DNA from 3 places in the Variovorax sp. P4_D9 genome. Region 3 is predicted to be linked to each of the others. Evidence: riboswitches for the same ligand, from Rfam matches in the RefSeq annotation. Region 3 holds a riboswitch; each other region holds the start of a gene.
What was found. Region 3 has a riboswitch for glycine ahead of gcvT (glycine cleavage system aminomethyltransferase GcvT). Riboswitches for the same ligand answer to the same signal wherever they lie in the genome.
Positions count from the first base shown of each region.

Region 1: linked by a shared signal. The riboswitch ahead of AC1DY5_RS15180 (D-amino acid dehydrogenase) and the one ahead of gcvT (glycine cleavage system aminomethyltransferase GcvT) in region 3 are both predicted to bind glycine.
Region 2: linked by a shared signal. The riboswitch ahead of hyi (hydroxypyruvate isomerase) and the one ahead of gcvT (glycine cleavage system aminomethyltransferase GcvT) in region 3 are both predicted to bind glycine.

Region 1 is NZ_JBFUIU010000117.1:1,358-3,613, reverse strand. It holds gene AC1DY5_RS15185 (FAD-dependent oxidoreductase) at 1-598, shown strand, start outside; glycine riboswitch at 609-710, shown strand; glycine riboswitch at 711-818, shown strand; gene AC1DY5_RS15180 (D-amino acid dehydrogenase) at 908-2,224, shown strand; gene AC1DY5_RS15175 (FIST signal transduction protein) at 2,185-2,256, opposite strand, start outside.
Region 2 is NZ_JBFUIU010000048.1:21,239-23,494, forward strand. It holds gene AC1DY5_RS08050 (ABC transporter substrate-binding protein) at 1-563, opposite strand, end outside; glycine riboswitch at 727-808, shown strand; glycine riboswitch at 810-916, shown strand; gene hyi (hydroxypyruvate isomerase) at 996-1,763, shown strand; gene AC1DY5_RS08060 (2-hydroxy-3-oxopropionate reductase) at 1,779-2,256, shown strand, end outside.
Region 3 is NZ_JBFUIU010000137.1:8,755-11,010, reverse strand. It holds partial or broken gene AC1DY5_RS16805 (TRAP transporter large permease) at 1-731, shown strand, start outside; glycine riboswitch at 768-866, shown strand; glycine riboswitch at 882-990, shown strand; gene gcvT (glycine cleavage system aminomethyltransferase GcvT) at 1,040-2,200, shown strand; gene gcvH (glycine cleavage system protein GcvH) at 2,250-2,256, shown strand, end outside.

The DNA of each region.
Region 1 (2,256 bases), on a different contig from region 3:
CTCGCTGAAGGAACGGGGCGGCCGCATCGACCATGTCGAATTGCTCGATGCCGCCGGCCGGCCGACCACCCTGAGAGGCCAAGCCTACGTGCTGGCGCTGGGCGCATCGAGCGTGCCGCACGCCGAAGACCTGGGCATCGACATGCCGCTGCGCTTCATGCGCGAATACATCGTCACGATGCCGATCCTGAACCCTTCGCTGACGCCGCGCATGCCCTTGTGCGACCGCCAGGGCAAGCTGCGCATCTCGCGGATCGAGACGCCGGCCGGCGACCAGCTGCGGATCCAGGCCGTCGTGCGGGCCGGGCTCGACGAAGAGGCCGAGCCCGACTCGGACCGCTTCCGGGCGATCGTGCGCCGCACCGAGATGCTGCTGCCCGGCGTCGCCGACGCCACCCGGGCCAGCTTCGATACCGCCATGCACGCAGCCAGCACCACCCGGCTGCCGATAATCGGCAAGACCCGGCTCCCCAACCTGTTCCTGAACACCGCACCCGGCACCCGAAGCTGGGTCCATGCCTGCGGCGCGGGCAAGTCGATCGCCCGCATCGTCAGCGGCCTCCGGCCCGAGCTCGACTTCGCCTTCAGGCGCCCCTGAGCGCTACAATCCGCCCACTGCAGGAGAGCGGGCCCACGGGCCCCACCGAAGGCGCAAACTCCCATAAACGCTCAGGTCGGCCCACGCGATGGGCTCGTACTGCAGTTCACAGTCAGAGCCGTCTGGAGAGCCATTACGCCGCGCGTGATGCACCGAAGGAGCAAACCCGCTGCGGGCGCAGCGGGTGAATCTCTCAGGTACCGAGGACAGGGGGAGCGGCAACTTGGACGCACGGTCCGGTTGCTTTCGTTGTCGACAGCATTCCGTCTCCGCCGCGTTCGAGCGCTGCAACCTTCAAGGGTTCTCGATATGCGCGTGATCGTTCTTGGCGCCGGCCTGCTCGGCGTGACTTCGGCTTACTACCTCCAGCAACTCGGCCACGAAGTGACCGTGATCGACCGCCAGGCCACGCCGGCGGCGGAAACCAGCTTTGCCAACGGCGGCCAGATCTCGGTCAGCCATGCCGAGCCCTGGGCCAACCCGGGGGCGCCGCTCAAGGTGCTGCAATGGCTCGGCAAGGAAGATGCGCCCCTGCTGTTCCGCATCCGCGCCGACATGCGCCAGTGGCTCTGGGGCCTGCAGTTCCTGCGCGAGTGCACGCCGGTCCGCACCCGCCACAACATCGAGCAGATCGTGCGCCTGGGCAGCTACAGCCGCGACACGCTGCAGCAGCTGCGCCGCGACACAGGGATCGACTACGACCAGCGCACGCAGGGCATCCTGCACTTCTATACGACGCAGAAGGAGTTCGACGCCGCGCTGGCGCCGGCCGAACAGATGCGCGCGCTGGGCTGCGACCGGCAGGTGATCTCGGCCGACGAGGCGGTGCGGCTCGAGCCCGCGCTCTCGCACATCCGGCCGAAGCTGGCCGGCGCGACCTACACGGCCGAGGATGAATCAGGCGATGCCAACCGCTTCGCGCGCGAGCTGGCCCGGCTGGCCGAGGTGGCCGGCGTGCGCTTCCTCATGAGCCATACCGTGACCGCGCTGCGCGAAGCCGGCGGCCGAATCGACCACGTCGAGGCGACCGACGACGAAGGCCGCTTCCAGCGGATTCGCGGCGACGCCTACGTGCTCGCTATGGGCTCGCTGAGCCCGCTCCTTGCCGCCCCGCTGGGCATCCGGCTGCCGATCTATCCGGCCAAGGGCTATTCGGTGACGATGCCGGTCAAGGACGCCGCCAAGGCGCACCAAGTCTCGTTGACCGACGATGAGTTCAAGCTGGTGTTCTCGCGCTACACCTCGGCCGCGGGCGACCGCCTGCGCATCGCCGGCACCGCCGAGCTCAACGGCTACGACCGCGACCTGAACCGGGTGCGCTGCGAGGCGATCGTGCGGCGCGTGGAGGAACTGTTCCCGGGCGCCGGCGACGCCTCTGCGGCCCAGTTCTGGACCGGGCTGCGGCCGGCGACGCCGAGCAACGTGCCGCTGATCGGGGCCACCCGGCTGCCCAACATGTTCCTGAACACCGGCCATGGCACGCTGGGCTGGACCCACGCCTGCGGTTCCGGCAAGTCGATCGCGCGGATCGTCAGCGGGCTGGCGCCGGAGCTCGACTTCGCCTTTACCGGGTTGCGCCGCGGTCCTCAGTCGGCGCTGGCGAAGACGGTCAGCACGCCCGTATAGCCGTAGAGGTGATTGCGGGCGATCTCGCCGGC
Region 2 (2,256 bases), on a different contig from region 3:
CCCATCATCTCGCGCCTGGGATCGTGCGTCTGTGCCCACTTCTGGCTCAGGATCGCCGAGCCGACCACGAACGGGCTGCCGAGGTTGAGCAGGAATCCAGCGTCCGGCTGCTTGAGTTTGAAGCGGACGCGCCGGTCGTCGAGCCTGATGACCGAGTCGAGCGACTTGAACCGGTCCTTGGCATAGGGCAGGCCGCGCTCGTTCAGGCGCTGGAAGGAGAACACCACGTCGTCGACAGACACTAGTGTGCCATCGGAGAACTTCACGCCGTCGCGCAGCGTGAATTCATAGCTTGTCTGCGCCGCATCGACCGACCATTTGCTGGCCAGCACCGGCGCGATCTTGCCGGACACGTCGGCTCGCACCAGGCCTTCGTACACCAACTGCCACATGTACCAAGTGCGAATCTGCGAGGACTGCGTGGGATCGAAAGTCTGCGGCACGACGTCCTCGGCGACGACCAGGCTCCCGCTCCTCGCGCCGGTGTCCTGCGCGGCACCGTACGACGCGGCCAGCATGCCCAAGGCGAAGATGCCGGCTATTCGGAAAGATCGAATACTCATCTGGATTCCTTCGGGCGAAACATCCGCGAAGTGCGGCTCGAATCTGCGACATGCAGAAGCTGCACGATAGGGCACCGCATCCAAAACAAAAACTAGCCGAACCTACATTCATCATTCAGTTGCGCTTACGACTCGCGGCCTTGCCGCGTGCTAACTTCAGGGCTTCCAGGAGTAGCTCGGACAGTACCTGTGMCGAGCTGCCGAAGGCGCATCACCCCGAGAACGCTCAGGCCCAAAGACTGGAAACCATGATCAACTGGAGAGTGCCGCGGACATCGGGTCTTCGTCCGCCGAAGGTGCAAGCTGCCCCCGAGGGTGGCGAATCTCTCAGGCAAAAGGACAGTGGGGCGGGCTGCCATCCAGGCGGTCCGTCCTGTCGCAGCCGCCCACCGCAATGGGGTCGCGACTGCATCAACCAACTAGAGAGTCACCATGCCCCGATTCGCCGCCAACCTCAGCATGCTCTTCACGGAGTTGCCTTTCATGGACCGCTTCACCGCCGCGCGCACGGCCGGCTTCGAAGCCGTTGAATACCTTTTCCCCTATGCCTATCCCAAGGACGAACTCGCAAGAGCGCTGCGGGAGAACGGCTTGAAGCAGGTGGTGCACAACCTGCCCGCCGGCGACTGGGAAGCCGGTGATCGCGGCATCGCTTGCCAACCCGAGCGCGTGGGCGAATTCCGCGAGGGCGTTGTCCAGTGCATCGAGTACGCGACCGCGCTCGGCTGTCCGCAAGTCAACTGCCTGGCCGGCAAGGTACCTGCCGGCGTGGAGCGCGAACACGCGCACACCACCTTCGTCGGCAACCTCCGTCACGCTGCCGAAGCGTTGAAGCGTGCCGGCATCCGGCTCTTGATCGAGCCGATCAACCCGTTCGACATTCCCGGCTTCTTCCTGACCCGTACGGACCAGGCCTTGGCCATCCTCGACGAGGTGGGTTCAGACAACCTTTTTGTGCAATACGACATTTACCATGCGCAGCGGGTGGAAGGCGAGTTGGGCGCGACGCTGCGCAGCCACCTGGACCGCATAGGCCACATCCAGTTGGCCGACAACCCCGGCCGCAACGAGCCCGGCACGGGCGAGATCAACTACCACTGGCTGCTCGGGCATATCGACGCGCTGGGCTACACCGGCACTATCGGCTGCGAATACAAGCCGCGCACCAGCACAGCCCAAAGTTTCGGCTGGATGAAATAGAGCCAAGGAAACCAATTGAACAAACCACCACTCAAGCTCGGCTTCATCGGCCTCGGCATCATGGGCACACCGATGGCGGGGCATCTTCTCAAAGCGGGCCACCTGCTGTTCGTCAACACGCGTGGCCGAGTGCCCCAGGAACTGGCCGATGCCGGCGCCACGATCTGCACCACCGCGGGCGGCGTGGCCGAGCGGGCCGACATCATCTTCATCATGGTGCCGGACACGCCCGACGTCGAAAAGGTCCTGTTTGGCGAGTACGGCGTCGCTTCGGACCTGACCAAGGGCAAGACCGTTGTCGACATGAGTTCGATCGATCCGATCGCCACCCGCGGGTTCGCCAAGCGGATACAAGCCCTGGGCTGCGACTATCTCGATGCGCCGGTGTCTGGCGGCGAAGTGGGCGCCAAAGCCGCCAGCCTGACCATCATGGTCGGCGGCGAGCCGCAAGCTTTCGAACACATCAAGCCCTTGTTCGAACTGATGGGAAAGA
Region 3 (2,256 bases):
GCGCGGTCAACTTCCACGTCTCGAAGCAGCGCAACTACAAGGGCGACGGCGGCATGCCGCCGTGGCGCGAAGTGCTGCTGACCACCTGGAAGGCGATCCCCGCGATCCTGCTGCCGGTGGTGATCCTCGGCGGCATGCGGGCCGGCTGGTTCACGCCCACCGAGGCCTCGGTGGTGGCGGTGTTCTATGCGCTGGTGTGCGGCGAGTTCGTCTATCGCACGCTCGAATGGAAGGCGCTGCCCGACATCCTCTCGCGCTCCGCGCTGCTCTCGGCCTCGGTGCTGATCATCATCGGCCTGTCGGCCTCCTTCGCCTGGATCCTGACGATCGAGAACGTGCCCCAGACGCTGGCCGAGTGGCTGGTCGGCATGAACCTGTCGCCATGGATGTTCTTGATCATCGTCAACACCTTCCTGCTGCTGTTCGGCATCTTCATCGAGCCGCTGCCGGGGGTCATGGTGCTGGCGCCGATCCTGGCCCCCGTGGCGGTCAAGCTGGGCATCGAACCGATCCACTTCGCGATGATCGTGATCTACAACCTCACGCTCGGCATGATCACGCCGCCGGTCGGCGGGCTGCTGTTCGTCACCTGCAACGTGTCGCGGGTGCCGATGTCGCAGCTGGTGCGCGAGTTGGTGCCTTTCCTGTGGGCGCACGGCGCGGTGCTGCTGGTGCTCACCTTTCTGCCGGCGCTGAGCACCTGGCCGCCCCATTTGTGGGGATTCAAGTAGCGTTTCGCCTGCCGGGCGGTTGCGGATTCCCTTACACTCCACCGGTCAGGAGAGCGTCCCGCCGCGGTGGGGCCGCCGAAGGCGCAGGTCCCCCGAACCAAGGGCCCGAACGCTCAGGCAAAAGGACTGACAAGACGCCCCAAACCAGGGCGTTTCCTTGCTGGAGAGAGGCGGGACGTCATCAGGACGGCCGCCCACCGAAGGAGCAAACCCCGATCGTGGGGCGAATCTCTCAGGTAAAGCGGACAGCAGGGGTGGCCCATGGCTTCTCGTCATGGAACAAGCACTGCCCCTTTGGAGAACCGCCCTTGGCTGCCGCATCCGACGATCTGCTGAAGACCCCGCTCCACGGCCTGCACCTGGAGCTCGGCGCCCGCATGGTGCCCTTTGCCGGCTATGCCATGCCGGTGCAATACCCCACCGGCCTGATGGCCGAGCACAAGCACACGCGCGAAGCCGCGGGCCTGTTCGACATCTCCCACATGGGCCAGCTGCGCCTGGTCGGGCCCAATGCCGCCGCGGCCTTCGAAAGCCTGATGCCGGTCGACGTCATCGGGCTGGCGCCCGGCAAGCAGCGCTACGGGCTGCTGCTGAACGACGAGGGCGGCATCCTCGACGACCTGATGTTCTTCAACGAGGGCCACGATTCACTGTTCGTGATCGTCAACGGCGCCTGCAAGCAGGCCGACATCGCGCACATCCAGGCCCGGATCGGCCAGCGCTGCCAGGTGCTGCCGATGCCCGACCATGCGCTGCTCGCGCTCCAGGGCCCGCAGGCCGCGACCGCGCTGGCACGGCTGTCGCCCGGCGTCGAGCGCTTCGTCTTCATGACCGGCGGCACGGTGCAGATCGGCGGCATTCCGGCCTTCGTCACGCGCAGCGGCTACACCGGCGAAGACGGCTTCGAGATCTCGGTCGCCGCCACCGATGCCGAGGCGCTGGCCCGCCTGCTGCTGGCCCAGTCCGAGGTCAAGCCGATCGGCCTGGGGGCGCGCAATTCGCTGCGGCTCGAGGCCGGGCTGTGCCTGTACGGCAACGACATCGACGAGAGCACCACGCCGGTCGAGGCCGCGCTGAGCTGGGCGATCCAGAAGGTCCGGCGCAGCGGCGGCGCGCGCGAAGGCGGTTTCCCCGGCGCGGCCCGGGTGCTGGCGCAGCTCACCGCGGCCAGCGGAACGGCCGGCCATCTCGACCACCAGACCCTGAAGCGCAAGCGTGTCGGCCTGGTGGCTCTGGAGCGCGTGCCGGTGCGCGACGGCACCGTGCTCGAGTCCTTCGAGGGGCTGCCGATCGGCCAGGTCACCAGCGGCCTGCTCGGCCCGAGCGTCGACCGGCCGGTCGCGATGGGCTACGTCGCGCTCGCCTACGCCGAGCCCGGCACGCGGATCCAGGCCATGGTGCGCGGCAAGCCGGTGCCGATGGAAGTCAGCACGATGCCCTTCGTGCTGGCCCGCTACTACCGGGGCTGACAGCCCTCCCCGATTTCTTCCAAGCCCTTTTCTTCAAGGAGTTTTTCCCATGACCC